4 regions of the Kitasatospora sp. NPDC057595 genome follow, and region 1 is predicted to be linked to each of the others. Evidence: riboswitches for the same ligand, from Rfam matches in the RefSeq annotation. Region 1 holds a riboswitch; each other region holds the start of a gene.
What was found. Region 1 has a riboswitch for cyclic di-AMP ahead of ACFU9E_RS25025 (peptidoglycan DD-metalloendopeptidase family protein). Riboswitches for the same ligand answer to the same signal wherever they lie in the genome.
Positions count from the first base shown of each region.

Region 2: it holds a riboswitch for cyclic di-AMP, as region 1 does, so the genes downstream of both, ACFU9E_RS02040 (transglycosylase family protein) here and ACFU9E_RS25025 (peptidoglycan DD-metalloendopeptidase family protein) in region 1, are expected to answer to the same signal.
Region 3: it holds a riboswitch for cyclic di-AMP, as region 1 does, so the genes downstream of both, ACFU9E_RS22475 (NlpC/P60 family protein) here and ACFU9E_RS25025 (peptidoglycan DD-metalloendopeptidase family protein) in region 1, are expected to answer to the same signal.
Region 4: it holds a riboswitch for cyclic di-AMP, as region 1 does, so the genes downstream of both, ACFU9E_RS33455 (M23 family metallopeptidase) here and ACFU9E_RS25025 (peptidoglycan DD-metalloendopeptidase family protein) in region 1, are expected to answer to the same signal.

Region 1 covers NZ_JBHVGL010000018.1:35,782-43,320, forward strand. Annotated here, with positions in the region: gene purB (adenylosuccinate lyase) at 1-722, shown strand, start outside; gene ACFU9E_RS25020 (MFS transporter) at 742-2,370, opposite strand; cyclic di-AMP (ydaO/yuaA leader) riboswitch at 2,599-2,765, shown strand; gene ACFU9E_RS25025 (peptidoglycan DD-metalloendopeptidase family protein) at 2,769-3,752, shown strand; gene ACFU9E_RS25030 (APC family permease) at 4,162-5,724, shown strand; gene ACFU9E_RS25035 (DUF2470 domain-containing protein) at 5,762-6,532, opposite strand; gene ACFU9E_RS25040 (RidA family protein) at 6,681-7,088, opposite strand; gene ACFU9E_RS25045 (IclR family transcriptional regulator) at 7,186-7,539, opposite strand, start outside.
Region 2 covers NZ_JBHVGL010000001.1:464,483-472,021, forward strand. Annotated here, with positions in the region: gene ACFU9E_RS02020 (MazG family protein) at 1-450, shown strand, start outside; gene ACFU9E_RS02025 (IS5 family transposase) at 610-1,494, shown strand; gene ACFU9E_RS02030 (SDR family NAD(P)-dependent oxidoreductase) at 1,518-1,943, opposite strand; gene ACFU9E_RS02035 (cytochrome P450) at 2,152-3,453, shown strand; cyclic di-AMP (ydaO/yuaA leader) riboswitch at 3,685-3,833, shown strand; gene ACFU9E_RS02040 (transglycosylase family protein) at 3,839-4,768, shown strand; gene eno (phosphopyruvate hydratase) at 5,014-6,300, shown strand; gene ACFU9E_RS02050 (septum formation initiator family protein) at 6,451-6,963, shown strand; partial or broken gene ACFU9E_RS02055 (DUF501 domain-containing protein) at 6,935-7,462, shown strand.
Region 3 covers NZ_JBHVGL010000015.1:35,821-43,359, reverse strand. Annotated here, with positions in the region: gene ACFU9E_RS22495 (rhomboid family intramembrane serine protease) at 1-283, opposite strand, end outside; gene ACFU9E_RS22490 (hypothetical protein) at 486-749, shown strand; gene ACFU9E_RS22485 (NYN domain-containing protein) at 885-2,402, shown strand; gene ACFU9E_RS22480 (NlpC/P60 family protein) at 2,614-3,657, shown strand; cyclic di-AMP (ydaO/yuaA leader) riboswitch at 4,002-4,158, shown strand; gene ACFU9E_RS22475 (NlpC/P60 family protein) at 4,169-5,371, shown strand; gene ACFU9E_RS22470 (NlpC/P60 family protein) at 5,621-6,685, shown strand; gene ACFU9E_RS22465 (hypothetical protein) at 6,922-7,539, shown strand, end outside.
Region 4 covers NZ_JBHVGL010000035.1:21,943-29,481, forward strand. Annotated here, with positions in the region: gene ACFU9E_RS33435 (sensor domain-containing protein) at 1-270, opposite strand, end outside; gene ACFU9E_RS33440 (GNAT family N-acetyltransferase) at 396-968, opposite strand; gene ACFU9E_RS33445 (hypothetical protein) at 1,012-1,977, shown strand; gene ACFU9E_RS33450 (hypothetical protein) at 2,162-2,611, shown strand; gene ACFU9E_RS33455 (M23 family metallopeptidase) at 2,687-3,556, opposite strand; cyclic di-AMP (ydaO/yuaA leader) riboswitch at 3,569-3,727, opposite strand; gene ACFU9E_RS33460 (YiaA/YiaB family inner membrane protein) at 3,971-4,261, shown strand; gene ACFU9E_RS33465 (alpha/beta fold hydrolase) at 4,384-5,211, shown strand; gene ACFU9E_RS33470 (TetR/AcrR family transcriptional regulator) at 5,251-5,820, shown strand; tRNA gene ACFU9E_RS33475 (tRNA-Ile) at 5,893-5,966, opposite strand; gene ACFU9E_RS33480 (SpoIIE family protein phosphatase) at 6,197-7,539, shown strand, end outside.

The DNA.
Region 1 (7,539 bases):
GCTCGCTGGACTTCGAGGTGCTGACCGCCCTCGTCCAGCTGGCCGCCGCGCCGTCCAGCCTGGCCAAGACCATCCGCCTGATGGCCGGCCACGAGCTGGTGACCGAGGGCTTCAAGGAGGGCCAGGTCGGCTCCTCGGCGATGCCGCACAAGATGAACACCCGCTCCTGCGAGCGTGTCAACGGCCTGGCCGTGATCCTGCGCGGCTACGCGTCGATGACCGGCGAGCTGGCCGGCGACCAGTGGAACGAGGGTGACGTCTCCTGCTCGGTGGTCCGCCGGGTCGCGCTGCCGGACGCCTTCTTCGCCTTCGACGGCCTGCTGGAGACCTTCCTGACCGTCCTCGACGAGTTCGGCGCCTTCCCGGCCGTGATCGAGGCCGAGCTGGACCGCTACCTGCCGTTCCTGGCCACCACCAAGGTGCTGATGGGCGCGGTGCGCGCGGGCGTCGGCCGGGAGACCGGGCACGAGGTCATCAAGGAGCACGCCGTCGCTTCGGCGCTCGCGATGCGGGCCGGCGCCCGGGAGAACGAGCTGCTGGACCGGCTGGCGAACGACGAGCGGATCCCGCTGGACCGGGCCGCGCTGGACGCGCTGCTGGCCGACCGGCTGTCCTTCACCGGTGCGGCCGGCGCGCAGGTCGCCGAGGTCGTCCGCCGGATCGAGGCCGTCGCGGCCGCGTACCCGGAGGCCGCCAAGTACGCGCCGGGCGACATCCTCTGACGGATCGTCTGCGCTCTTCTCAGGGTCCCGTCGCCGAGGAGGCGGCGGGGCCCTCGCCGCGCTCGGCCGGGACGGCGGCCGGGTGCCCCGGGTCGAGCGGCGGGCCGTTGGTGGGGCAGGTGTAGCGGCAGTCCGGTTCGGCCACCGGGCGCTCGTCCGCCGGGGCCAGCACATTGCCGTGGACGGCGAGCAGCGCGGTCAGCCCGCCGGCCACCAGCAGCCCGGCACAGATCAGCATCGCGGTGCGGAAGGCTGAGTCGACGGCGTGCGGCACCCGGTAGGCGTCCCCGCTGAGGCCGGCCAGCGCGGGCAGCGCGGCGACCGCCAGCAGGCCGGCCGCCCGGGCGGCGGCGTTGTTGACCCCGCTGGCGATGCCCGCGTGCCGCACGTCCACCGCCGCCAGCACGGTGGCGGTCAGCGGTGCGACCAGCAGCACCATGCCGAAGCCCATCACCGAGACGGCGGGCAGCACGTCCGTCCAGTACGAGGCGCCGGGACCGATCCGCAGCATCAGCAGCACGCCCACCGCGCAGAGCATCGGGCCGACGGTGAGCGGCAGCCGGGGGCCGATCCGCTTGCCCAGCCGGCCGGCCCGGGCGGACAGCACCAGCATGATGACGGTGATCGGCACCAGGGCCAGCCCGGAGACCAGCGGGGAGAAGCCGGAGACGATCTGCAGCTGCACCACGAGCAGGAAGAAGACGCCGCTGAACGCCGCGTAGACGGCGAGGGTGACCAGGTTCACGGCGGTGAACAACCGCGAGGAGAACAGGCCGAGCGGTAGCATCGGCTCCGGGGTGCGGCGCTCGACGGCGATGAAGGCGTATCCGAGCAGCAGGCCCGCCGCCCCGGTGACCCAGACCACGGGGGACAGCCCCTTCCCGGCGGCGGTCAGCGCGTAGGTGACGGCGCCCAGCGCCAGGGCGGCCAGCACCGCGCCGAGCACGTCGAATCGGCCGGTCGCGGACTCGTCCCGGCTCTCCGGCACGTGCCGGGCGGACACCGCCACCACCAGTGCCGCCAGCGGCAGGTTCAGCAGGAAGATCCACCGCCAGCCGGGGCCGTCCACCAGCCAGCCGCCGAGCAGCGGGCCGACCGCCGCCGACACCCCGCCGAACCCCGACCAGAGGCCGACGGCCGCCGAACGGTCGTCCGGGTGGAAGACCGCCTGGAGCATCGCCAGCGAGCCGGGGGTGAGCAGTGCGCCGCCGATTCCCTGCACGGCGCGCGCGATGATCAGCACCTGGATGTTCGGTGCGGCGGCGCAGGCCGCGGAGGCGGCGGCGAACCAGACCACGCCGAGCAGGAAGATCCGGCGCCGTCCGTAGCGGTCGCCCAGTGCGCCGCCGAGCAGGATCAGGCCCGCCAGGGTGAGCAGATAGGCGTTGAGCGTCCATTGCAGGGCGTCGAGTTGGGCGCCGAGATCGGCGCCGATCCGGGGCAGTGCGACGTTCACGACGGTCCCGTCGAGCATCGCCATGCTGGAGCCGAGCACCGTTGCCAGAACTACCCAGCGACCCTGCGCGGTGCCCAACCGCAGGGTGCCGGCCTCGGAGGTGGCCACGGCCCATGGTGCGTCCCGTGGGGCCCACGTGACAAGGGTCACCGGGGGTGTGTCGGGTGGTGGCCGCTCCGTGAGTGATCGCATACGTACTGGTTTTCATATGGGCGCAGGGTTGCGGATCACATGCGCACCGTCAATGGATTGTGTGCGTACTGTGCATGCATTCCGAGCGGAGCGTCACGGCAATGCGGACTTTGGTCCCGGGTCGCGTAGATCGACATTGCTTCACCCGAACGGATGAGTTTTAGTTCAGCGACCGCCCGGCGTCAGCCCGGGTGGCCACCGGGTGGAACGCCTAGTCCTGCCGCTGCCCGGTGGTACGCAACGAACTCTGTACGGCAGGAGCGGGGGACCCACAGGTAAGTCGCCGGACCGGTATTTCCCGCGGTCCGGCTTGGGGTGAAGCCGCCTTTATCGGCGGCCGGGCAACTCCAGCCCGAACCCGACAGCTCACCTCGCAGGCGTCGGAGAGGACCTTTCGCATGCCCGCACAGGCTCGTCGTATCGCCCTGCCCCGCGCCGCTCGCATCGGCATCGCCACCGCCGTCACCGGTGCCGCCTTCGCCCTCCCGCTGGTGACCACCGTCACCGCCCAGGCCCACGAGGTCCCGGCCGCGAAGCCCGCCGCTCCGGCCGCCCAGGCTGCCGCCCCGGCTGCTGAGAGCACCCCGGCCGCCCCGGTCGAGGAGAGCTACAAGGTCGTCGGCGGGGACACCCTGTCGAAGATCGCCGCCGCGAAGCACGTCGACGGTGGCTGGCAGGCGCTGTACGAGCACAACCGCTCGGTCGTCGGCGCCAACCCGAACCTCATCTTCCCGGGCCAGAAGCTCGCGCTCGGCACCAAGGCGGCTCCGGCCACCAAGCCGGCCGTGAAGCACACCGCCCCGGCCGCCAAGTCGGCCGCTCCGGCCGCGAAGCACGCCGCCCCGGCCACCAAGCCGGCTGCTCCGGCCACCAAGCCGGCCGCCCCGGCCACCACCCCGGCCGTCCCGGTCGGCAAGCCCGCCGTCCAGCCGCTCACCGCCCCGGTGGTCGCGACCCCGGTCGTCGCCGCCACTTCCGGCTACACCTCCCCGGTGGCCAACCCGAAGCTCGGCACCGCCTACGGCGTGGCCGGCTCGATGTGGTCCTCCGGTCACCACACCGGTGCCGACTTCGTCGCCTCCACCGGCACCCCGCTGCGCGCCGTCGCCAACGGCACCGTGGTGAAGGCCGGCAACGGCGGCGCCTACGGCAACGAGGTCGAGATCAAGCTCGCCGACGGCAAGTACGCCCAGTACGCGCACCTGTCCTCGATCGGCGTCAAGATCGGCCAGACCGTCACCGTCGGCCAGCAGATCGGCCTCTCCGGTGCCACCGGCAACGTGACCGGCCCGCACCTGCACTTCGAGATCCGCACCGGCTCGGAGTACGGCTCGGACATCGACCCGATCGCCTACCTGCGGGCGCACGGCGTCTCGATCTGACCCCAGGGTCGGATCACACCCGCCACCGCTGGGTGCGGGGCGAAACGACTCTCCCGGAATGGTCATGTCGGGTGACCGCTCGACCGGGTGATCGCCGCACCTCAAGCGGACCGACGGGCGCGGGACACGCCCGTCCGGCCGGCCCGGCTCGCGAGACCTCTCTCGCGGGCCGGGCCGGCCGCCGTTGTGGACCGGCGGGCCTCGTCGGTCGTGGTTCGGCGTCCGGCCCGGGTTCGGCCCGGGTTCGGTCGAACGGGGCGGGCGGTGGTCGAACAGGGCGTCAACCCGGTGCTGGTGACGCCGGTTCACCCTGTGTTGCGGGCCGGTGCGCCGCGCCCCGATGCTGTCGGGTTGGCATCGCCCGACCGGTCCGGCGGGCGGCACGGGCACGGCGGGTGAAGGGGGCCGGATGGCCATCCAGCGCGGGGACGCGGTCGGGAACGCGGTCGGGGACCCGGGGGTGGAGCGGCTGAAGGCCGACTCGGTCGGCCTGGCGGGCGTGGTGTTCATGGCGGTCGCCACGGCCGCGCCGATCACCGCGATGACCGGCAACCTCCCGATCGTCGTCGGCCAGGGCAACGGCGCCGGCGCGCCCGCCGCGTACGTCCTCGCGACCCTGGTGCTCACCGTCTTCTCGGTCGGCTACGTGGCGATGGCCCGTCACATCACCGCCGCCGGGGCGTTCTACGGCTACATCTCGCACGGACTCGGCCGGGTCGTCGGGATGGCCTCGGGGCTGCTGGCGGTGCTCGCGTACATCGTCTTCGAGGCGGCGGTGATCGGCTTCTTCGCGTACGCGCTGCGCGGGCTGGTCGCCGCGCAACTGGGGGTGGAACTGCCCTGGGGCTGGTACGCGGCGCTGGGGCTGCTGGTGATCGCGGTGATGGCCTGGTTCGACCTGCACCTGACCGCCCGGGTGCTCGGGGTGGCGCTGGTGCTGGAGATCGCCGTGCTGGGCGCCGTCGCGCTGGCGGTGCTGTTCACCGGCGGCGGACCGGACGGGATCGTCGGGGAGGCGCTCGATCCGCTGAACGCCTTCCGCGGTGTGCACGGCACGGGGACCGGGGGTGCCGGGCTGGGCCTGTTCTTCGCGTTCTGCTCGTGGGTCGGCTTCGAGTCCACCGCGATGTACGGGGAGGAGTCCCGCGACCCCGGGCGGGTGGTGCCCAGGGCGACGCTGATCTCGGTGGTCGGGGTCGGTCTCCTCTACGTCCTGGTGTCCTGGACGATCGTCTCCGGCAACGGCGTGCGGCACGCGGTGGACGTCGCGGGCGGCCTGGTCCCCGGCAAGGACGGCAACAGCCTGTTCTTCGACCCGCTCGGCGCGCACCTCGGCGGCTGGGCGGTCACGGTCTTCCGGTGGCTGGTGGTGAGCGGCTCCTTCGCCTGCGCGATGGCCTTCCACCAGTGCGCGGCCCGGTACCTGTACGCGATCGGGCGCGAGGGGTTCATCCACCGGGCGCTCGGGCGCACCCACCCCCGGCACGGCTCGCCGCACGTCGCCTCGCTGGTCCAGTCGGTGATCGCGGCGGCGTTGGTGGCCGGGTTCCTGGTGGCCGGGATGGACCCGTACGCGCATCTGTACACCCTGCTGGCGCTGCTCGGGACGATGGCGATCCTGATCGTGCAGACGCTCTGCTCGTTCGCGGTGGTCGGCTACTTCCACGTGCTGGGCCGTCATCCGGGGACCGGGCACTGGTTCCGGACGCTGGTGGCGCCGCTGGTCGGCGGGGTGGCGATGGCGGGGGTGGTGGTCCTGCTGGTGGTCAACCGGGACGCCGCCGCCGGTGCGGCCGCCGGCACGCTGCTGTTCCGGCTGATCCCGTTCCTGGTGATCGGCACCTTCCTGGGCGGGATCGGGCTGGCGCTGTGGATGCGCGCCCGCCGTCCCGACCGGTACGCCCGGATGGGGCGGATCGTCCTGGCGGACGCGGCGGAGCGCTCCGACGACGCGGCACCGGTGGTGATGTGACGATGCGTCAGTGGATGCCGGCTCGGACGTCGGTGCCTCAGCGGCGGCGGATGGGGAGCACCTGTTCGGCGGCGGTCACCAGTTGGTGCACCCGGTGGCCGAACTCGTCGGCGTCGCGGGCGGGTTCGGGGAAGACCAGGCGGACGTCGCGGTGACCGTGCGGGTGGTCCAGGCGCAGCACCAGGCCGTACCGGTCGAGCGCGAGCGGGCGGACGGCGGGCCCTGCGGCGAGCAGTGCCGGGTCGACCAGCCGGGCGAGCAGGTCGAGGGCGTCCCGGTGGCCGTCGGCCAGGTGGGTGAGCAGGCCGGCCTCGAAGCGGGCGAGCGGGTCGGGGGTGGCGGCCGCGAGGTCGGCGCCGGTGATCGCGGTGGTGCCGTACGGGGTGGAGAGCACCGCGTGGGCGACGTCCAGGCGGAGGTGGACGCTGAGGCCGTCGTCGGCGAGGTGGGCGAGGTGGAGCCGGCCGGCCAGGGTGAGGCGGCCGCGGACCCGGTCGCGGACGGCCACCGGGGCGATGTCGGTGAGGTCGAGCACGACGGCGAGGCCGTCCTGTTCGCGGGCGGCGGCGACGGTGAGCGGGGCGTCGAGCGGGGCGCGCAGCCGCAGCCGGGAGCCGTGCACCGAGACGGGGGTGGTGAGTTCGTGGTGCTCGCCGTCGGCCCGGAGGACGACCGAGGAGGCGGCGGTGAGCAGGCTGCCGATCCGGTCGGCGGCGCTCGGCTCGGTGACGGTCGCTTCGGCGGTCCCGTCGGACGGGGTGGTCCCGTCGGCCGGGGTGGTCGCGGCGTCGAGGGGGTGCGGGCTCATGGGTTCGGGACCTCCGGCTGACTGCCTGGCTTTTGGTTAGGTGAGCCTAACCTAATGACGTGGGAGATGGCAGGGCAAGGCACCGGGCGGGCGGGAAACGCGAAGGGCCCGGACGCGAGGTCCGGGCCCTTCGGCGGTGACGGCGGGGTCAGCCGACGACCGCCTGGGCGTCGATCTCCACCAGCATCGGCTCCTGCGGCAGCTCGACGAAGATCGTGGTGCGGCACGGCTTCACGCCGCCCGGCTTGACGTTCTCCTCGATGAACGCGGCGTAGACCTCGTTCATCAGCGGGAAGTCGGCGCGCTTGGTGAGGTACACCCGGAACATCACCACGTCCTCGATGGTGGCGCCGCCCGCCTCGACGATGGCCTTGACGTTCTCCAGCGTGCGGCGCGTCTGCGCCTTCACGTCGCCGTGGTACAGGTACTCGCCGGTGGCCGGGTCCTGCGGGCCCTGGCCGGAGACCTGGAGGATCGGGCCCTTGCGGACGCCCTGGGAGAACATCCAGGCCGGGGCGGGGGCGCCGTCGGTGCGGATCTCGGTCTTGTCGCTCATGCGGGTTCGCTTCCTCGGTGGGGTGCGGGCGGGGGTTCGGGGGGAGTCGCGGGTGCGGCGGGTCAGCGGGTCGGCGGGTGCGGCGGGTGCGGCGGGTTCAGGGGTGGTTCGGGGCCTGGCCGCAGTCGGCGGAGATCGCCCGGGTGGTGCTGAGCAGCTGCGGCAGCAGTTCCAGCACCTGCTCGTACGGGAGGACGACGTCCGGCACGGAGATCGAGGCGGCGGCCACCACCCGGCCGCTGGCGTCGCGGATCGGCGCGGCCACGCAGTTGATGAACGCCTCGTGCTCGGCATGGTCCTGCGCCCAGCCCTGGGCGGCGACCTTCTCCAGTTCCGCGAGCAGCGCCTCGGGGGTGGCCAGGGTGCGGGGGGTGTGCGGGACGAAGTCGATCCCGGCCACCACCCGGCGCCGCTCCGGCGCGGGCAGGTCGGCGAGCAGGACCTTGGAGAC
Region 2 (7,539 bases), on a different contig from region 1:
CGGATCGCCGAGGAGCACCCCACCGGCGCCTTCTCGATCGACGACGTGGCGGGCGACATCGTCGACAAGCTGATGTACCGCCACCCGCACGTGTTCGGCGACGCCGAGGCGAGCGGTTCGGCCGAGGTGGAGGCCAGCTGGGAGGCGCTCAAGGCGGCCGAGAAGTCGGAGCGCGAATCGGTGCTGGACGGCGTGCCGGCCGGGCTGCCCTCGCTCGCGTACGCGGCGAAGCTGGTGTCCCGGGTGCGCCGGGCCGGTTTCACGGGCGTGCCGGACGAGCCGTACGAGCTGCCCGCCGACCTCACGGCGGAGTCGGCGGGCCGGCTGCTGCTCGCGGTGGCGCAGCGCGCGCACGACGCCGGGGTCGATGTCGACGCCGCCCTGCGGGCCGCGGCCCGCGGCTACCGGGACGCGGTGCGCGCCGCCGAGGGTCTGAAGCCGGAGGAGTAGCGGTCACGCCCCCGGACGGTCCCACCCCGGACGGTCCCACCCCGGACGGTCCCACCCCGGACGGCGACGCCTCAGAAAGTGTTGGGTAATTGATCAACTGCGTGCCGTGATGCGTTGGCGGTGATCTTCGCGGACGTGGCGTCCGCGAAGATCACCGCCATGTGTGTCTGTGCGTGCAAGCCGTCCTACGACTCGTCGTTGACGGATTCCCAGTGGGCGGTGATCGAGCCGCTGCTTCCGGTACGGGATCCTCGTCGGGCGGGTCGGCGGCTGAAGTTCCCGCGGCGGCTGGTCGTGGACACGGTGCTGTACGTGCTGGTCAGTGGATGCGCGTGGCGGTTGGTGCCGCACGATCTGGCGCCGTGGGACGTGGCGTACCGGTGGTTCCGTGCCTGGACGGCGGACGGGACCTGGAACGGGGTCCACGATGCGTTGCGTGAGCGGGTCCGGGTGGCGGACGGGCGGGATCCGCAGCCTTCGGCGGCGGTGCTGGACTCGCAGTCGGCCCGCAGCCACCAGGGCGGGCAGGCGATCGGCTACGACGCGGGCAAGCGCGTGCGGGGCCGCAAGCGCCACCTGCTGGTGGACACCTGCGGGCTCGTGCTGCGGGCGGTCGTGCACTCGGCGTCGGTGCAGGACCGGGCCGGCGCGAAGCTGGTCCTCACCGGGGTTCGGGAGGAGTTTCCGCAGGTCGGGCTGGTCTGGGTCGACGGCGGCTACGTCAACGTGGTCGACGCGGGGCTGGTGGGGTGGGCTGCCGGGCGCGAGGGCCTGGAGATCGTCGCGGTGCCGCGCAACGCGGATGTGAAAGGCTTCCAGGTGCTGCCCCGCAGGTGGGTGGTCGAGCGGACATTCTCCTGGCTGGGACGGTGCAGACGGTTGGCACGGGACTACGAGCGCAAGACCGCGCACGCCGAAGCGATGATCAAGGTCGCCATGATCCGGCTCATGGCCGCCCGCCTCGCCGGCGAGGAGATCGAACCACGCGGCCCCATCGAGACCGAAGCAGCCCGCCGCCTCGCCGACGACCTCAAGAACGAGTGATCACCCGATTACCCAACACTTTCTCAGACGGCGGCGACGTCCTCCACCGGGCGGCGCTGCGCCGGGACGACGACCTCGCCGATCGCCTCGCCGACCAGGGCGACGAGTTCGGCGAGCCGCTCCAGGTCGAGGTGGTCGGGCAGGTCGGAGAGGGAGACGATCCGCTCGCCGTCCGGCCCGGCCACGCAGAACAGGTCGATCGGGCCCAGGTGCTTCTCGGCGGTGTCGACCAGCGCGGCGACGTCACTGGGGCGGCGGACGTCGCCGCAGACGCCGACGACCGGGCAGCGCGGCCGGTCGAGTTCGGTGGCGAGGTCCTCGGCGACCCCGACCCGCTGGTCGGCGATCAGCACGCCGGCGGCGCCCGCCGCGGTGAGGCGGCGGGCGAGGTCCGCCCCCGACCCGCCGTCGAGGACGGTGATCACGACGACCGAACCGGTGACCCGCATGGCCTTGCTCCTCCCTGTGGGCGGCTCCGCACCGTCGCCCACGGACATCTTGCGGAGGATCGTAGGCAGGTCCTGACCCTCCGCAACAGGAATTACCCCTCAGGTGACCAGGCTCACGCCTGCCACGCGGAAGGGCTTCGCCCGGTGCCCCGAGCGCCCGTGTGCACGCCGTGCGGTCGCCGGGACACGCCCGGGATACCGTCGAGCCATGCCAGCTCAGCCCGCCTCCGCCCGTCCGCCCCTGTTCACCTGGGAGTTCGCCGCCGATCCGTACCCCGCGTACGCGTGGCTGCGCGAGCACGAGCCGGTGCACCGGACCACCCTGCCGAGCGGGGTCGAGGCATGGCTGGTCACGCGGTACGCGGACGCCCGGCAGGCGCTCGCGGACAGCCGGCTCTCCAAGAACCCGGTGCACCACAGCGAGCAGGCCCACCGCACCGGCCGGGTCGGCATCCCGGGCGAGCGCCAGGCCGATCTGATGACGCACCTGCTGAACATCGACCCGCCGGACCACACCCGGCTGCGCCGGCTGGTGTCCAAGGCGTTCACGCCGCGCCGGGTGGCGGCCTTCGAACCGCGGGTGCAGCAGCTGACCGACCGGCTGATCGACGGCTTCGCGGCGCGCGGCTCGGCCGACCTCATCCACGAGTTCGCCTTCCCGCTCCCCATCTACGCGATCTGCGACCTGCTCGGGGTGCCGGCCGAGGACCAGGACGACTTCCGGGACTGGGCCGGGATGATGCTGCGACACACCAAGCCGGGCCACGGCGGCGGCGGCCGCGGCGGGGTGGGGCGCGCGGTGAAGCGGATGCGGGCGTACCTGGCGGAGCTGATCCACCGCAAGCGGGCCGACCTCGGCGACGACCTGATCTCGGGGCTGATCCGGGCCAGCGACCACGGCGAGCACCTGACCGAGAACGAGGCCGCGGCGATGGCCTTCATCCTGCTGTTCGCCGGCTTCGAGACGACGGTCAACCTGATCGGCAACGGCGTGTACGCGCTGCTGCGCAACCCGGGCCAGCGGGCCCTGCTCCAGGAGTCCGTGGGGCGTGGCGAGAGCGCGCTGCTGGAGACCGGGATCGAGGAGCTCCTGCGCTACGACGGGCCGGTGGAGCTGGCCACCTGGCGGTTCGCGACCAGTCCGCTGACCATCGGCGGGGTGGAGATCCCGGTCGGCGACCCGGTGCTGGTGGTGCTCGCGGCGGCGGACCGGGACCCGGCGCGGTTCGCCCACGAGAACACCCTGGACCTGGCCCGCGCGGACAACCCGCACCTGGGCTTCGGGCACGGCATCCACTACTGCATCGGCGCGCCGCTGGCGCGGCTGGAGGGGCGGGCCGCGCTGGCCACCCTGCTGACCCGGCTGCCGGACCTGCGGCTGGCCGCCGACCCCGACGACCTGCGCTGGCGCGGCGGTCTGATCATGCGTGGACTCCGTGAGCTTCCGGTGGAATTCACGCCGGAGAATGCGCAGCTCGGAGCGGTTCCGGAGGTCGGCTCGGGAAGCTGACGAGCCGGCACAACACGCTGACGGGGGCTCTCCGTTGCCCACTTTCAGGGAGTCTGAACCACCCTCAATCCGGACATACCGCCTCGGTTGGTAGGCAATCAATCACATGACGTGATGTCCATGTGATATCTGCGATATGAGCTTGTGATTGCTCTGAAGATCTGTCTACTCTCCGTGGAGTTCGCAGCTGCGAGCCCCGTGCGCGGAACGCCGAGTCCTGCCCGCCGCACCACGGGAAACCGACCAGAACCCTGGGCAGGGGCGGGGGACCCAGGTTTTGCGCCGTCTCCCACGGCTAGGGGTGAAGCCGCCTCCGCGCGGCCGGGCCACCTCCCGGTCCGAACCCGACAGCTCACCTCGCAGGCGTGCGGAGAGGGACCTCTTCATGCTGTTCGTTGGAACCGGTCGTCACCGTCGCCGTACCCAGGCCGAGAAGGCCATCGCCGTCGCCGGTGTCGCCGGCGTCGGGCTGGCGATGCCGATCCTGAGCGCCACCGGTGCCTCCGCCGCCCCGGCCTCCACCTGGGACGCGGTCGCCCAGTGCGAGAGCGGCGGCAACTGGAGCATCAACACCGGCAACGGCTTCTACGGCGGCCTCCAGTTCACCCCCAGCACCTGGAAGGCGTACGGCGGCACCGCCTACGCGCCGCAGGCCAACCAGGCCTCGAAGGGGCAGCAGATCTCGGTCGCCGAGAAGGTCCTCGCCTCGCAGGGCCCGGGCGCCTGGCCGGTCTGCTCCCAGAAGGCGGGCCTGACCAAGGGCGGCGCCCCGGCGGCGGTCGACACCTCGACGGACGCCAAGCCGGCCGCCCCGAAGCCGCAGGCCCAGCAGCAGACCCCGAAGCCCGCCGCCCCGAAGCCGGCCGCCACCCCGCAGGCCCAGCCGCAGCAGCAGGCCGCCAAGCCGCAGGCCCGGCAGTACGCGCCGCAGAGCGCCCAGCAGACCCAGCAGGCCCCGCAGCAGACCCAGCAGCAGGCCCCGCAGGCGCCGGCCTTCTCCGGCAAGGCCGGCTGGGACGCCGACGCCAAGGTGTACTGGTACCAGAACAACGGCGCCTGGTACTGGACCAGCCACCAGAGCGTCTACCAGCAGTACGCCGGCCAGCCGGCCGCCCAGCCCGTCCAGAGCGCCCCCGCCGCCCAGCAGCAGCCGGCCGGCCAGGGCTACACCGTCCGCTCCGGCGACACGCTCGCCGGGATCGCCACCGCCCAGGGCGTCTCCGGCGGCTGGCAGGCGCTGTACGACGGCAACCGCGGCACCGTCGGCGGCGACCCGAACCTGATCGTCCCGGGCCAGGTCCTGACCCTCGGCTGACGGCCGGTCCGATCCCACGGACGGGCGGAGGGGGCCGATCGGTCCCCTTCGTCCGCATCCGGCCCCCGCAGGTCGGGCAACCAGGTGAACTACCGGTGGGTAGCACGGCCACACGCTGAGACGGAACCGAGGTCGACGTGGCCCGGACAGCCCGTGCGGTTAGGCTCTGGTCGTAACGACTCCGCAATCGTCCGGCCGACTGCACCCCACCGTCAGCCGAACCTGCTTCCGCTAGGAGATGCCTCGTGCCGTCCATCGATGTCGTCGTCGCTCGTGAGATTCTCGACTCGCGCGGCAACCCCACGGTCGAGGTCGAGGTCGGCCTCGACGACGGCAGCACCGGCCGTGCCGCCGTCCCGTCGGGTGCTTCCACCGGCGCCTTCGAGGCGCTGGAGCTCCGCGACGGTGACAAGAACCGCTACTTCGGCAAGGGCGTGGAGAAGGCCGTCCTGGCCGTCATCGAGCAGATCGGCCCCGAGCTGGTCGGCTACGACGCCACCGAGCAGCGCCTGATCGACCAGGCCATGCTCGACCTGGACGCCACCCCGGACAAGTCCTCGCTCGGCGCCAACGCCATCCTGGGCGTCTCGCTGGCCGTCGCGCACGCCGCCTCCGAGGCCAGCGATCTGCCGCTGTTCCGCTACCTGGGCGGCCCGAACGCGCACGTCCTGCCGGTCCCGATGATGAACATCCTCAACGGCGGCTCGCACGCGGACTCCAACGTCGACATCCAGGAGTTCATGATCGCCCCGATCGGCGCGGAGTCCTTCTCCGAGGCCGTCCGCTGGGGCGTCGAGGTCTACCACACCCTCAAGGGCGTGCTGAAGGAGCGCGGTCTGTCGACCGGCCTGGGCGACGAGGGCGGCTTCGCCCCCAACCTGGACTCCAACCGCGAGGCCCTGGACCTCATCGTCGAGGCCATCCAGAAGGCCGGCTACGTGCCGGGCAAGGACGTCGCGCTGGCCCTGGACGTCGCCTCCTCCGAGTTCTACGAGGACGGCGCCTACCAGTTCGAGGGCAAGGCGCTCTCCTCCGCCGAGCTCATCGAGTACTACGCCGGCCTGGTCGCCGCCTACCCGCTGGTCTCCATCGAGGACCCGCTGGACGAGTCGGACTGGGACGGCTGGAAGGCCATGACCGAGAAGCTGGGCGACAAGGTCCAGCTGGTCGGCGACGACCTGTTCGTCACCAACCCGGCCCGCCTGGCCCGCGGCATCGAGACCGGCACCGCCAACGCGCTGCTGGTGAAGGTCAACCAGATCGGCTCGCTGACCGAGACCCTGGACGCCGTCGAGCTGGCCCAGCGCAACGGCTACCGCTGCATGATGTCGCACCGCTCCGGCGAGACCGAGGACGTCACCATCGCCGACCTGGCCGTCGCCACCAACTGCGGCCAGATCAAGACCGGCGCCCCGGCCCGCTCCGAGCGCGTCGCCAAGTACAACCAGCTGCTGCGCATCGAGGAGATCCTCGACGACGCCGCCGAGTACGCCGGCCGCGGCGCGTTCCCGCGGTTCAAGCACGAGGGCTGAGCCCGACCGACGGCGCCCGGCCGGTATCGCCGGGACGCCAGGTAGCGCACGCCTGACCGGTGCCCCGCCGTTCACCCCGTAGGGTGGACGGCGGGGCACCGTCGCGACCAGGAGGGGACACCGCAGATGGCAGGCTGGAGGATCCCGGGCTTGGCGGCCCGGCCTCGGTTCACGAGCCGGGCGACCGTCCTCGTCCTGGTGCTCTGCTCCCTGGTGGCGATCCTCGCCTACCCGACGCGGCAGTTCATCTCGCAGCGTTCGGAGATCTCGGCGCAGCGCGCCCGGGCCGAGCACGCCCGGCAGCAGGTCGAGCAGCTGCGCCGGGAGAAGGCCCGCTGGCAGGACCCGGAGTACGTCAAGGCGCAGGCCCGCACCCGGCTGCACTACGCGATGCCGGGGGAGACCCCGTACATCGCGGTGGACCCGGCGGCCCGGGACGCGGCCGGGTCCGCGCTGGGCGCTCCGGCGCCCGCGGCGGGCCCGGCGGCCGGTCCGGCCGAGGCGGCCCGGCCCTGGTACGCCAGCGTCTGGGACTCCGTGGACGCCGCCGCCGCACCCCTGGCCGCTCCCGCGCCGGTGGCCCCCGCCACCCCGGGGCAGCCCGCCCCTCCCTCACCACCCGCCCCCGCCCCCGCTGGAGACAGCTCCTCCCATGACCACTGAGAACCACCCCACCGTCTCCGACGAGGACGTCGCGGCGATCGCCGCGCAGCTCGGCCGGGTCCCGCGCGGTCTGCGCGGCGTGGCCCACCGCTGCCCGTGCGGCAACCCGGACGTCGTGGAGACGGCCCCCCGGCTGCCGGACGGCACGCCGTTCCCGACGCTGTACTACCTGACCTGCCCCAAGGCCGCCTCGCTGATCGGCACCCTGGAGGCGGACGGCGTGATGAAGGAGCAGAGCGCCCGGCTCGCCGAGGACCCCGAGCTGGCCGCGGCGTACCAGAAGGCGCACGAGGACTACATCGCCCGCCGGGACGCCATCGAGGTGCTGGAGGGCTTCCCGAGCGCCGGCGGCATGCCGGACCGGGTCAAGTGCCTGCACGTGCTGGTCGGCCACTCGCTGGCGGCCGGCGAGGGCGTCAACCCGCTCGGCGACGAGGCGCTCGGCATGCTGGAGGACTGGTGGGCCAAGGGCCCCTGCGTCTCCGCCGCCGAGGTCGCCGAGGCCGGTGAGCGGGTGGCCCGCAACCGGGCCAAGGAGCAGGACCACGCGGCCGTGATCGCGGCCAAGGAGCAGAA
Region 3 (7,539 bases), on a different contig from region 1:
CCGGGCAGCCGGGCACCGGGTCGGGGGCCTCGGCGAGCTGGCCGGCGGTCAGCGGGCGACCGGTCAGCAGTTCGGCGGGGACGGCCCCCCAGCGCTGCTCGTAGCGCTGCTCCGCGCAGACCCGGGTCCGGCCGTGGCCGTAGAGCGGGTTGAGCCCGGCCGCCGGTCCGAGCAGGAAGACCGCGGTGTTGAGCGCGATCAGCGCGTAGCAGACGGCCGGTGCGGCGGCGGCCGGCCGGCCGCGGCGCACGCCGGTGCGGTCGGGGAGGACCGGGAGGGCCATGGGCCCCAGCATCCCTCCGGCACGCGGCGGGCACCGCGCGGTTACGGCAGGTGGGCTACCCGCCGCGGGCCGGTCGGCCGGTGGCCGTGAAGGTTGCCCCAGGCAATAGGCTTGGGGCGGGCAATCCCGCCTCCCGCCGCCGACGCCGGGGCTCCGGGGGGAGCGCCTGAGCCCACCCAGGGACCACCCGAGAGGACCCCCGATGACCGTCCCCGCCCTGACCGCCGAGACGCGCTGGCGCTGCACGCTCTGCGGCAACCTGACCCGCTTCGACGTGACCCGGACCGCCCGGGTGACCGAGTTCCTCCACTTCGACCTGGCCGGCGAGTCGAAGATCGAGGAGACCCAGGTGCTCAGCGAGACCGTCGAGTCGGTGCGCTGCCGCTGGTGCAACGCGGTGGACCAGGTCGAACTGGTCGCCCGCCCGGGCGCGGCCGACGGCGCCGAGGGCTCCGAGCAGGCCTGATCGCCTGATCCGTGCGGCGGGCGGTGCGGGGCATGGCCGACCGCCGCACGGGACAATACAGAGAGAACGCACGGAGTGTGACGGGGACGGCGGCCGGGGGCCGTACCCCGCTGGACCAGGATCGGAGCCGAGGACGTGGTGGACGCAGCGAAGGAGCCCGGCGGGCCGCAGGGGCGGCAGCCCGCTGCGGACGCGCGGACGCCGGACGCGGCAGGGGCCGCCCCCTCCGGCACCGACGCCCCGGCCGAGGCGGCCGCCGGCGAGGAGTCGGGCGGCGGTGACGAGCCGGCGGCAGCCGTCGACGGGTCGGACCGGGACGTCCCGGGCAGCGCGACGGGCGGCGCCGAGACCCTGGACCGGCCGCTGCCCGAGGGCGTGCGCCGGCGCGTGGTGGGCCTCGCCTCCGACGCGCTCGGCGGGCTGCCGCTCGCGGAACTGCCCCAGTCGCTGCGCCAGTACGCCAAGTTCACCCCCGCGCGCCGGGCCAAGTACGCGGCGACCGCGCTGGCGGCGGCGCTGGAGGCGGAGCCGGCCTTCCGGTCGCGGATAGCGGAGCGGCTGCGGCTGGGCCAGCCGGACCTGGTCAGGGCCCTGGAGTCGGGCACCGTGCCGGGCGCCGCGGACCCGATGGACGTCGCGGCGGCCGCCTACCTGGTGCGCTCCGCCGGATGGAGCCGGCTGGTGGCCGAGGCCGGCGAGGAGGCCGAGCGGGCGGGCGCCGAGGGCGCGGCGGCCGAGGCGGCGCGGCTGGTGGAGAAGCTGCAGGCCGAGCTGGCCGAGGTGCGCTCGGCGGCGCGCGCCGACCTGGACCGGCAGCGGGCCGAGTCGGAGGACGTCCGCCGGGAGGCGGACTCGCTGCGCCGCCGGCTGCGGTCGCTGGAGAGCGACACCCGGAGGGCGCAGGCGGAGACCCGCAAGGTGGCCGCCGAGCTGGAGGCGGTCAGGGCGCAGGCGGCGGCCGAGCGGAACACGGCGGAGAGCGAGGCACGCCGGCTGCGGCACCGGGTCACGGAGCTGGAGAACGTCGCGGAGCAGGGGCGCCGGTCGGCCCGCGAGGGGCGCAGCGTCGAGGACATGCGGCTGCGGCTGCTGCTGGACACCGTGCTGCAGTCGGCGCAGGGGCTCCAGCGGGAGCTGGCGCTGCCGGTGTCCCAGATCCGCCCGGCGGACCTGGTGGAGGCGGTGGAGCCGGGCTCGGCCTCGCCGCACGACGTGGCGCGGCGCGGCCTGGCCGAGGACGATCCGGCGCTGCTGGACCAGCTGCTGGCGATCCCGCAGGTCCATCTGGTGGTGGACGGCTACAACGTGACCAAGACGGGCTATCCGACGCTGCCGCTGGAGCAGCAGCGGATCCGGCTGCTGGGCGGGCTGGCGATGCTGGCGCAGCGCACCCAGGCGGAGGTCACCTGCGTGTTCGACGGCCAGGACCTGGACGTGCCGGTGATCATGGCGCCGCCGCGCGGGGTGCGGGTGCGGTTCAGCCGGACCGGGGAGACGGCGGACGAGCTGATCCGCCGACTGGTCCGGGCGGAGCCGCAGGGGCGCCCGGTGGTGGTGGTCTCCACCGACCGGGAGGTCGCGGAGGGCGTGCGGAAGGCCGGCGCGCGCCCCGTCGCATCGGTGCTGCTGCTGAACCGGTTGGCCAGGCCGTAACCGCTCCCGGCTGCGAGCCGGTCGGTATGACGGCTGGTCAGCGCCGTGATGGCGATGGTGTGCGAGTTCTGTGAAGTCAGATCGGCGGCGCGGGTTCACGCGATCGGGGGAGTGGCGCGAAGCGTGGATCTTCACTAGGGTCTGGCGTCAAACCTATTTTCCGGATTCTCACCCCTTCGGGTGAGGCCATTGGAAGAAGGAGCCGGTCCCTTTGGCCTCCCACCGCCGTCCCAAGCAGCCGAGCCGCGCGCGGGTCTCCGTGCTCACCGCTGCCGCTGCGACCGCGGTCGCTCTCTCCGCCCAGGTCGCCGCCCACGCCGCGCCCAGCCCGTCGCCCAAGAAGGACGACGTCAAGGCGCAGATCGACCAGCTGCAGGAGGAGGCCGAGCAGGCCACCGAGCGGTACAACGGCGCCAAGGAGCGCGCCGACCAGCTGCGCAAGCAGGCCGACCAGCTGCAGGACCAGGTGGCCCGCGGCCAGGAGCAGATGACCCAGCTCCAGGCCGGGCTGTCCGAGGTGGCGGGCGAGCAGTACCGCACCGGCGGCATCGACCCGTCCGTCCAGCTGATGCTCTCCTCGGACCCGTCCGGCTACCTGGACAAGGCCTCCAGCGTGCAGCAGGCCAGCTCCAGCCAGGCCGAGGCGCTCAAGGGCCTGCAGGACCAGCAGCGCCGGCTCGACCAGCAGAAGACCGAGGCGGCCGCCGTACTGGCCTCGCTGGACACCACCACCAAGGACCTGAACCAGTCCAAGGCCGAGGTCAACAAGAAGCTCAAGGAAGCCCAGGACCTGCTGAACTCGCTGAGCGCCGCCGACCGCGCCGCGCTGAAGGCGGCGCAGCAGCAGGCCGACCGCGCCTCGCGCGGCAACGAGCGCACCGACCTGGGCAGCCTGCCGCAGGCCAGCGGCATGGCCGGCGCCGCGGTCTCCAACGCGATGGGCAAGCAGGGCTCGCCGTACGTCTGGGGCGCCACCGGCCCGAGCACCTTCGACTGCTCCGGTCTGATGGTCTGGGCGTACGGGAAGGCCGGCGTCTCGCTGCCGCGCACCTCGCAGGCCCAGGGCAACTACGGCACCCGGGTGCCGTCGCTGGCCGAGGCCCAGCCGGGCGACCTGATCATCTACCGCAGCGACCGCAGCCACGTCGGCATGTACATCGGCAACGGCATGGTGGTGCACGCGCCGCACACCGGTGACGTGGTGAAGGTGATGAAGGCCGACGCCATGCCGATCAACACGATCCGCCGGGTCTGACGGACCGGCACGACACGCCCGGGCGGCCCGCCGAGGGCTCCTGTGATCAGCGCCACCTCCGCACGGGGGTGGCGTTGGCGTTTCGCCCGCCCGTTCGACCGTCTGACGGAAAATGATCAGCCGGACGTGGATGGTTGGTCACGGTCGGTCATATTCACAAAAGAACTTGGGCATTCTTCCGGCTTTTTTCTGACAAGGATTTGAACGGATCACGGATCTGTTACTAGGGTCGTGACTCGAACCACGCACAGTCGATCACCCAGCCTGGGTGGCGGCGGGGTTCGCCGCCGAGTTCGCGAAGCAGTGGGACGGGGCCTTCGGGTCGCCCGTTCGAGTGAGGACCCAGTAGTCGGGGGCCCGCTGTGGAGCGGAGCCGGGGAACCACGTTCCTCCGGGGTGAATCGGCGCCAGGCCGGCCGCGCGAGCGGCGGGTGAGGCGTCGTAGGGCACGCTTCCGCCCGAACCCGTCAGCTCACCCGGTAGGCGGATGAGGAAGAAGGAGTCCGCCTTCGTGGCGTCCCATCGTCGTCCCAAGCCCGCCGGCCGCGCCCGTGTCTCGATCCTGACCGGGGTGGCCGCCGCTGCCGTCGCCCTCTCCGCGCAGTCCGGCGCCCACGCCGACCCGACGCCGACCAAGGATCAGGTCAAGGAGCAGGTCGACCAGCTCAACGAGCAGGCCGAGGTCGCCACCGAGAAGTACAACGGCGCCCAGGCCAAGCAGCAGGAGCTGCAGAAGCAGGTCGCCGAGCTGCAGGACAAGGTGGCCCGTCAGCAGGCCTCGGTGATCGAGGCGCAGGGTGGTCTCTCCGAGATCGCCGGCGAGCAGTACCGCACGGGCGGCATCTCGCAGACCGTCCAGCTGATGCTCTCCGCCAGCCCGGACAACTTCCTCAGCCAGGCCGACGCCCTGAACCAGGCCGGCTCCACCCAGTCCGGCGCGCTGAAGGAGCTCCAGGAGCAGCAGCGCAGGCTCGACCAGGACCGCACCGAGACCCAGGCCAAGCTCGGCGAGCTGGAGGCCACCACCCAGCAGCTGAAGTCCTCCAAGGAGGAGGTCCAGGGCAAGCTGCAGAAGGCCCAGGACCTGCTCAACACGCTCACCGAGCAGGAGCGTCAGGCCATCCGCGCGGCCGAGGAGAAGGCCGCCGCCGAGGCCAAGGCGAAGGCGGACGCCGCCAAGGCCGAGGCCGCCAAGGCCGCCAAGGAGAAGGCCGACGCCGAGCGCGCCTCCCGGGACAACAACCGCAGCAACCTGAGCGCGCCGTCCTCGGGCTCGTCGAGCTCCTCCGGCTCGTCGAGCTCCTCGACCGCGTCGGCCCCGGCCGCCGAGGCCACCAAGCCGGCCGCGCCCGCCGCCAACGGCTCGCGCGCCGCCGCCGCGATCGCCGCCGCCGAGAGCAAGCTCGGCTCGCCGTACGTCTACGGCGCCACCGGCCCCAACTCCTTCGACTGCTCGGGCCTCACCGGCTGGGCGTACGCCCAGGCGGGCGTGTCGCTGCCGCGCACCTCGCAGGCGCAGGCCACCGCCGGTACCCAGATCGGGTCGGACATCTCCAAGGCCCAGCCCGGCGACCTGGTGATCTTCTACGGCGACCGCCACCACGTGGGCATCTACGTGGGCGGCGGCCAGGTCATCCACGCCCCGAAGCCGGGCGCGTCGGTCCGCTACGAGTCGGCCTCCAACATGCCGGTCAACACCATCGTGCGCCTCTGACCCACGGTCGGCAGGCTCCGTCGGGCCCGGTCCCCCATGCGGGGGACCGGGCCCGCGGCGTTCCCCGGCCCGACGGGGCGCTCGGTCCGCGAACCGATCTGACGTCCGATAAGTGTCCGAATATTCGGGTTCGGAGGGGTTTGGAATCGGTTGCCCGGACTCGCTAACGTCTGCCACCGGACGCCCGCTTCGACCGCCGCCCGTCCCGGCGCGGCGGCGGGCCGGGCCCAGGATCGGAGCCGACGTCGCATGGCCGTGCACCGCCGTTCCCCGCTGTCAGGTGCGCACGCGCTCGCCCGGGCGCTGGTGTTCACCGCGGCGGCCACCACCGCGCTCGGCGTGGCGACCGCCGGCTGTGCCCAGGCCGCGCCCGGCTCGCCGGACGGCCCGGCCGACCGCAAGGACGTCAAGGCCCAGGTGGAGCAGCTCTACGACGAGGCCGAGCAGGCCTCGGAGCGGTTCAACGCCGCCCAGGAGGCCCAGCAGAAGCTCCAGAACGAGACCGGGACGCTGCAGCAGCAGATCGCCGTCGCCCAGGACGAGCTCAACCGGCTGCGCGGCGACCTCGCCACCGTGGCGGGCGCCGAGTACCGCGGCGGCGGGATGACCCGGACCGTCCAGCTGATGCTCTCCACCGACCCGGAGGGCTACCTCTCCCGGGCCCGCACCCTCGACCAGGCCGCCGAGCGGCAGAACGAGACCCTGCACGAGGTGGTGGGCCGTCAGCGGGTGCTCGACCAGCGCCGGGCCGAGGCCACCGCCAAGCTCGCCGAGCTGGAGCAGACCCGCAAGGCGCTGGCCGAGAGCAAGCAGCAGATCCAGCAGCGGCTCGCCACGGCGCAGCGGCTGCTCAACAGCCTCGGCACCGCCGAGCGCGCCCGGCTCGCCGCCCAGGACGCCCGGGACGCCGAGCAGCGCGTCACCCGCGGCACCGACCGGCTGGACCTCGGCAGCACCCCGCCCGCCTCCGAACGCGGCGCCGCCGCGCTGGCCGCCGCGGTGCGGATGATCGGTTCGCCCTACGTCTACGGATCCACCGGGCCCAAGGCGTTCGACTGCTCCGGTCTGATGTACTGGAGCTGGCGGCAGGCCGGAGTGACCCTGCCGCGCACCTCGCAGGCCCAGGCGTACGCCGGGCAGCGGGTCAGCCTCTCCGAAGCGCGGCCGGGAGACCTGGTGATCTTCTACCGGGACATGCACCACGTCGGGATGTACGCCGGCGGCGGGGTGATCGTGCACGCCCCCTACCCGGGCGCCAGGGTCCGCTACGAGAGCGTCAGCACGATGCCGGTCGCGGGGGTGATCCGGCTCTGAGCCGCCCGGATCCCGCCGTCGGCCGCCTGCCGTCGCGGCGCACCGCCCTGCTGCTCGCGGCCGGCGGGCTGGCCCAGCTCTCGCTGCCCGGGGCCGGTCCGGCGCGGCCCGCCGCCGCGGCCTCGGACGCGCACGCCGACGTCCTGGCGCTGCTCGACGGGCGGGCCCGGGCGCTGACCGCGGGACCGCCGGAGCTGCCGCTGCGGGCGGGGTACCGGAACCTGCTGCTCGGCCCGGTGGACCCGGCCGGCCGGTGCACCGCCACCGCCGAGCTGACCGTCGAGGTGACCGGGTACGACCGTCTTCCGGTGGTCCACCCGCGCCGGCTGGTCCTGGCCCGGTCCGCCGCCGGCTGGCGGGTCGAACGCGAGGAGGGCGCGGGCGGGCCGCCGCCGCTGTGGGACCTCGGCGCCGTGCGGGCCGGGGCCGGCGCCCGCTGTCTGGTGCTCGGCGTGCTCGGGGCGGACGCTTCGGACGCCTCGGGCGCGCCCGCCCTCGCCGGGCTCGCCGCCGTCGGCGACCGCGCGGTGACCGCCGTGGAGGCCCTCTGGGGCACCGCCTGGGCCGGCCGGCTGCTGCTGGAACTGCCCGCCACCGGTGAGCAGTTCACCCGGCTGCTGGCGGAGGAGCGGTCCGGCTGGTCGGGCATGGCCGCGGTCACCGTGGCCGCGCCCGGCGCGCCGCTGAACGCCCCGGCCGACCGGGTCCTGGTCAATCCGGACGGCTACCCGAACCTGAGCGACTTCGGCCGCCAGGTGGTGGTCACCCACGAGGCGGTGCACGTGGCGACCCGGGCCGACACCAGCGCCTGGACGCCGCTCTGGCTCTCCGAGGGCGTCGCCGACTGGACCGGC
Region 4 (7,539 bases), on a different contig from region 1:
GGCGGTCAGCGCGGCCAGCACCGGCAGGCCGAGCACGGTGACGACGGTGCCGAGGCCGAGCGAGAACAGCGCGACGGCGACGGCGAAGCCGACGACCGCCAGCGGCAGGCCGGTCAGCGTGTAGCCGATCTCGCGGTAGAAGTAGGAGGTGAACGGGGCCCGCCAGGCGTACGGCGGCTCCTCGATGCGGCGGGCGACGGTGCGGCGGTCGCCGCCGTCACGGCCGTCGTACGCGTCGTACTCGTCGCGCTGCATGCTGTGGGTGCTCATGGCCGGCTCTCGGTCCCTCGGGTCGGTCTCGGTTCGGGCTCGTGGGGTCTGTCCTGCTGACTCCCCGAGCCTGTCAGAGCGCGCGGCGGCGGAACATCCGGCTCCCCGGCGAACCGGGGGTGGGGTTATCCCCCGGTCACCGGCTCGTCGTCGGCGAGGAGCGCGTACTGGTAGGCGTCGCGCCAGCCGTCCCGGCGGCGGTAGTCGTGCCGGACCCGGCCCTCCAGCCGGAAGCCCGCCCTGGTCAGTACCCGGATCGAGGCGGCGTTGTCGACGTCCACCCGGGCCTCCAGCCGGTGCAGGCCGAGCGGGCCGAAGGCGAGGCCGCGCAGCAGGCCGACCAGCTCGCCCGCGTAACCGAGCCCCCAGACGTCACGGCGCAGGGCGTAGCCGAGGTGGGCGGCGTGGTGGGGGACGAGGCCGAGCGCGGCGTTGCCGATCGGGACGGCGCGGGCCGGGTCGTCGGCGTCGGCGAGCCGGGTGACGGCCAGCCGGTAGACCTCCCGGTGCTCCTTCTCCGCCTCCTCCACGAACTGGGCGACCTGGTCGGCGCAGGTCTCCGGATCCCACGGCGCGAAGGGGAGGTAACGGGTGGCCTCCGGGTCGCCGAACACCGCGTGCAGCGCGTCCACGTCCTCCGGGGTGTGGTGGAACTCGCGGACGGCCAGCCGGGGACCGGTGAGTCGGACGGGGACCATGGCTCCCGACCCTACCCCCGACCAGCGGTTACGGTTCGTGGTTATGGAAGACGAAGACCTGCGGCTCGCCCCGCGCACCAAGGCCGCCGAACTGCTCGCCTGGGCGGAGGCGGCGGGCCACCGGCCGGTCGCCGAGGCCCCGCTGCGGGCGGTGCTGGCGCTGCTGGAGCTGGGCGGGGGCAGGATGCACGACGGCTGGCCCGAACTGACCTCCGCCGCGGTGGAGCACCTGCTGTACGAGCGGCTGTACCTGTACGTCCAGCCGGAGCCGGGGCAGGACCCGCTGGCGTACGGCGCGGCGGTGCGGCTGCTGGTCGACCACCAGCGGGCGGCGAAGCGGCTGAACGCCAAGCGGCAGGAGCGGCTGCACGCCGAGGCCGAGTGGCAGGGCGAGGTGGCGGCCGGGCTGCTGCGCCGGGCGGACCTGGTGACCTGGCCCCGGCTGTACACGCTGCTGCTGCGCGCGGACGGGGTGGACACCGGCGACGAGCCGGCGGTGCGGGCCTGGCTGGAGGGGTTCCGGGAGCTGGCGCCGCAGGAGCGGTCGGCGGCCTTCGCGGCGCTGGAGGCGGACGGGCTGCTGGACCCGGTGGACGACGGGGGCTGGGACGGCGGGGCCCGGGCGCTGGCGGTCGGGATGGCCACCGACGGCGCGCGACGGCTGCTGGAGCAGGGGCTGATGCAGCGCAGCTACCGGAACCTGGCGGAGCTGACGGCGCTGGGCCGGCCGATGCCGGAGGAGCTGGCCGGGGACTTCGGGGCGTTCGAGGAGGCCGCGGTCGAGGTGGCGCTGGAGCTGGCCGGCGGGTGGACGGTGCCGGGGCTGCCGCGGCTGCTCGTGGAGGAGTTCCCGGAGCTGGCGCCGGAGCCGGGGCAGGCGGAGATCGACGCCTACCTGGCCGGGCTGGAGCCGGCGGAGGACCCCGAAGGATACGAGGAGTACGAGGGATACGAGGAGCACGGGGACCACGAGGGGCCGGAGGGGTACGAGGGGCCCGAGGCGGAGTAGCGGCGGCAGGGCACGGCCGTGGATTCGAGCCACCGAGCGGTCAATTCCGGTACTCCTCAAGGGATTCGGGGCCGGTCAGGAGTGATGGATCGGGTGCGGTGGAATCATCCGCCATGTGAAGCGTGACATATCACACGCGCTCCACTGCTCCTCCTGCCACCGTTTTCGAAGGAGAGAAACCCTGATGAAGCGTTTCGTCGCGGTCCTGGCGGCCGGTACCGCGCTGTCCTCGCTCGGTTTCGCGGGTGCCGCCCAGGCCACCGCGCAGACCACCGGCACGACGGCGGGCACCACGACCACCGCGACCACCACCTGTGCCGACGGCCCCGTCGGTGCACTCCGGAGCCAGGTCTGCGTCACGATCGACGGCACCGGCGTGACGGCCGGCGGCTACACTTCGCCGACCCGTTCCGACTGGACCGCGCAGTCCGCCTCGTACACCCTGACCCTCGGCGTCGTCGGCGGCGCCTCGCTCGGCACCGACACCGGGAGCGGCATCCTCCCGCCCGGCGGGCGCGGCTTCGGCTACCTGGCGGCCACCGCGCCGTGCGGCTCCACCGTCACGGCCACCCTCACGACCACCACCTGGGGCTACGGGGCGACCGCGACCGTCACCGCGCCCGTCACCTGCTGATCCGATCCCCGACAGCGCCCCGCCCCGCCGGATCACGTCCGGCGGGGCGGGGTGCTCAGGGTGTCCGGGGCGGCGTCAGGGGGTGACGCCGCGCTGCTCGAACCAGCTCTCCGGGTCGACGGGGGCGCCGCCACCGGGGCGGACCTCGACGTGCAGGTGCGGGCCGGTGACGTTGCCGGTCGCGCCGACCTTGCCGATCTGCTGGCCGGGGACGACCTTGCCCGAGCCCTTGATGATCGAGGAGAGGTGGCAGTACCAGATCTCGGTGCCGTCGGGCAGGGTCTCGACGATCCGGTAGCCGTAGGCGCCCGCCCAGCCGGCTGAGGTGATGGTGCCCTGGCCGACCGCGTAGACCGGGGTGCCGGTGTCGGCGGCGAAGTCCAGGCCGGTGTGCAGGTGGGCCCAGTAGCGGGCGCTCTGGCCGTAGTGGGCCGAGAGGTTGTAGTCCCGCACCGGCAGCTTGATGGCGGCGAGCTTGGCCTTCTCGGCCTCCTCGGCGGCCCGCCTGGCCTCCTCCTGCTGGGCGACCTGGGCGGCGCGCTTGGCCTCGGCCTCCTGGGCGGCCTGGACGCGGGCGCTCTCCTCGGCCGCGGTGCGCTGGCTGTCGGCCTGCTGCTGGATGCGGGCGGCGAGCGCGAGGCCGGGGTCGGCGGAGAGCGCGACCGGCAGTTCGTCGGGCGTCTCGACGGCGGGAGCGGCGGCCGGGGTGGCGGAGGCGAAGCCGGTGGCGCCCAGGGTGGCGGCGACGGCGGTGACGCCGAGCAGCGGAGCGGTGCCGCGGCCCTGCCGGGGCATCCGGTGCCGGCTGGTCTCGGCGGCCGGCGGAGCGGTCTCGTCGGCGGGGCCGCCGAACGGGCCCTGCCCGGTGAACGGGCCGGGGTGGTCGAGCAGCTGGGTACCGGCCGAGGAACCGGACGGATGTGCCGGGGTGTGCGTCGACGCCACGGAGGCGCGCTCCTTTCCTTCCTTCGCGCCTACCGGGTTAGCTGACGGGTTCGGAGCAGGAAGGTCTCCTACGGCTGGGCCTGGGCCCGGCCGATTCACCCCAAGGAACGTGGTTCCCCGGCTCCCTGGCCTGCCCGAAGGCCGGCCGGTGGGATTAGGCGACGGCGCACGGTGCCGTCTGGGTACGGCGTTGCGACCGCGCTGCGTTATCAAACGTTAATCCGAGAGGCCCCCGATTCCAAGCCATCCGTTGGTGACGACCGATACGGACCGGACACCACGCGGTCCGGTGGGCGATTTGGGACGTTTGATGACAACTGACACTACCGAACGTGTCAGGACGTCAACGAACGGCCCCTCACTTGAGTACGCCTACTCATGTGCGGCCGGGCTCCGCGCGGCCATCCTGACGCCATGAGCGCACCGATGCAGTCCCGCACCACGCCTGCGTACTACATCCAGGCCGTGCTGTCCTTCGCCCTCTCCGGCACCACCCTCGGCGTCGGGATCGCCTTCCTCCCGGTGGAGCCGTGGACCCGGGCGTTCCTCGCCCTCGGCCTGCTCTACACGATCACCTCGACGTTCACCCTCTCCAAGGTGGTCCGGGACCGGCAGGAGACCTCCGAGCTGGTGACCCGGGTCGACCAGGCGCGGCTGGACAAGCTGCTGACCGAGCACGACCCGTTCAAGGTGGAAGGCGTCTGACCGGTCTCCACCGGCGGGGCCGGTCACACGGAGAACGACCGATAGCTTGACGGCTAAGGCTATTAGCCTTAGCTTTATGGCCATCGGCGCCTCGCCGACGATCCCGCCCCAGGAGGCTCCCCATGAACGGCACCCTCGCCCCCGTCACCCACCACCTCGACCTGCCCGGCGGCCGGATCGCCTTCGACGACACCGAGCACGGCGAGGGCGTCCCGGTCGTCCTGCTCCCCGGGATGCTCGACAGCCGGGCCGCCTACCGCCACCTGCGCCCGCTGCTGGCCGCCGCCGGCCGCCGGGTGATCACCATGGACCTGCGCGGCTTCGGCGAGTCCTCGATCCTCTGGGACGACTACTCCCCCGCCTCGATAGCCGGTGACGTCCTCGCCCTGCTGGACCACCTGGGCGTCGACCGGGCCGTGCTGGCGGGCAACTCCTACACCGGAGCCAGCGTCGTCAAGGCGGCCGGGGACGCCCCCGGGCGGGTCGCCGGCGTCGTCCTGATCGACGCCTTCGTCGAGAACGTGCCGCCGGGCGCGCTGCAGCGCCTGGTGGTCGGCGCGATGGGCGCACTGCTGGTGCGCTCGCCCGCGTTCTGGGGCCTCTACCACCGCAAGGCCGCCTACCCGGGCCCCAAGCCGGCCGACCACGAGGAGTACGTGGCCGGGCTGGTCGCCGCGATGCGCACCCCGGGCCGCCGGACCGCCACCCGCGGCTACGTGCGCGGCGACTCGGCGCCGACCGGCTGGACCGCCGCCGTGCGCTGCCCGGCGCTGGTGGTGATGGGCTCGAAGGACCCCGACTTCTCGAAGCCGGAGCTGGTCGCCGACCGGCAGGCCGCCGCGCTGAACGCGCGGAAGGTGATGATCGAGGGCGCGGGCCACTACCCGATGGCCGACCACCCGCGGGCGACCGCCGACGCCCTGCTGCCCTTCCTCGCCGACCTGGCCTGAGCGCCACCGGCCGTCCCGCCCCCCGCTAGGAGAACCGCTGTGCCCCGAGTCGGACTGACCCCCGAGCAGGTCGTCGGCCACGCCATCGCCCTCATCGACGAGCAGGGCCCCGAGGCCCTCACCCTGGCCGCCGTGGCCGCCCGGGCCGGGGTCGCCACCCCCTCGCTGTACAAGCACGTCAGCGGCGGCCTGGCCGAACTGCGCCGGCTGGTGGCCGTCCGGGTGACCGCGGAGCTGGCCGACCGGCTCGCCGAGGCCGCGCTCGGCCGCAGCGGGGACGCCGCGGTCGCCGCCGTCCTGCGGTCGTACCACGCGTACGCCACCGAGCACCCGCACCGCTACGCCGCCCTGCCGCAGGCGCCGCAGCCGGACGCCGACCTGGTCGCGGCGGCGGGCCGGCTGGTCGGGGTGATCGTCGCGGTGCTGCGCGCGTACGGGCTGGAGGGCTCCGAGGCGATCCACGCCGCCCGCACCTTCCGCTCGCTGGCCCACGGCTTCGCCGCGCTGTCGACCGGCGGTGCCTTCCAGCTCGCCGAGGACCTCGGGGAGACCCAGGAGCGCATGATCACCGTGCTGACCGCCGGTCTGCGCGGCTGGCCCCGCCCCTGAGCGGCGCCGGCCGGGGGCCGGGGAACGCCGAAGGGCCCGGAGCGGAATCGCTCCGGGCCCTTCGGGATGGTGTGGGGCTAACAGGACTTGAACCTGTGGCCTCTTCCTTATCAGGGAAGCGCTCTAACCGTCTGAGCTATAGCCCCGTACCGTCCGACCCGCCTGTCCGGCGGCACGTCGTACGGAGAAGGGTACCGGACCCGGAGGGGGTGCCCGTACACCGGCCGCCCCGCTGCCCGAACACGGCTGTCCGCTTCCCGTACACCTGCCGATCGGACGCCACGGAGAGCGCCGTTCACCCCACGCCTCACCCACTTAAGAAATAAGGTATTAAGAATTAACTGCCCCATAAGGAACCGGAGAGGCCGGCCGTCCCGTGGACCCGCGCAGCAGCCCCACCGCGCGCAGTGCCATGCGCTGCGTCCGATTACTGCTCGGCTGCACCAGCGCCGCCGAACTGCTCGGCACCGTGCTCGCCGAGGGCCCCGGCTGGATCACCGGCGAGGGCTCGGCGCTCTACCTGCTGGACCCCGGCGGGATGCTCCGGCTCACCGCCTCCCACGGCCTGCCCGACTGGGCCCACGAGCGCTACAGCGTGGTCGACCCGGCCGGTGAGCTGCCCGCCGCGATGGCGCTGAAGCTGCGCCGCCCCTATCTGCTGAGCCCCGAGCGCACCAGCGTCGACTACCCCAACCGCAACGCCGGCATGGGCACCGGGATGGTCGCCATCGTCGCCCTGCCGATGGTCGTCGACGAGCAGCCGATCGGCGTGCTCGTCCTCGCGCTCGCCCACCGGGGGATCGTCCCGCGACGCGACCTGGACGTGCTGGAGACCCTCGCGGACGCCTGCGCGCACCGGCTGGCCCACCTGCTGGAGCACGCCGGGGCGCCCCGGGCGCCGCGCACCGGCGGCGGCGCGGCGAACGGGGTGCGCCCCGGCCCCGGCCCGGGCGGCGACCCGGCCGCCGGGACGGCCCACCCGCTGCTCTCGCTCGCCGTGCGCGCCGCCGGGCACGGCGCCTTCGAGCGCGACCTGGTCACCGGCGAGACCCACTGGGACGCCCAGGCGCTGCGGCTGGTCGGCCGGCCCGCGCCGGTGGACGGCGGCCCCGCCCCCGCACCCAACCTCGACCTCGTCGTCCACCCCGAGGACCTGCCGGACGTCCAGGCCGCGCTCGCCGAGGCGCTCTCCACCGGCGGCCCGTACCGGATCCGCTACCGGGTGCCGCGCCGGGGCGGCGGGGTGATCCGGATCGAGGAGACCGGCGAGGTCATGCTGGACGTGCACCGCCGGCCGGTCCGGATCTCCGGGCTGATCGCCGACCTCGACCACGGCCGCGCCCCCGACGAACGCCGTGCCGGGCGCCGGGTCCGGTCGGACGGGAACACCGGGAACGCCGGGAACGCCGGGAACGCCGACGGGGCCGCCGGGGGGACGTCCGCCGCCGGGGCCCGCTCGGCGCTGCTGCTGGCGCTCACCCGGGCGCTGTCCCGGGCGATCACCGTCCGGGACGTCACCACGGCCGTGACCGACGTCGCCCGCCCCGCCTTCGGCGCGGCCAGCATCGTGCTGGACCTGGTCGACGAGGGCCGGCTGCTGCCCGTCGCGCACACCGTCTACGGCGGCCCCCGGCGCACCGAGCTGACCCGGCTGGCCGACCTGTCGGAGGGCGTGATGCAGCGCGCGCTGGCCCGCTCGACCCCGCTGTTCAGCGAGCC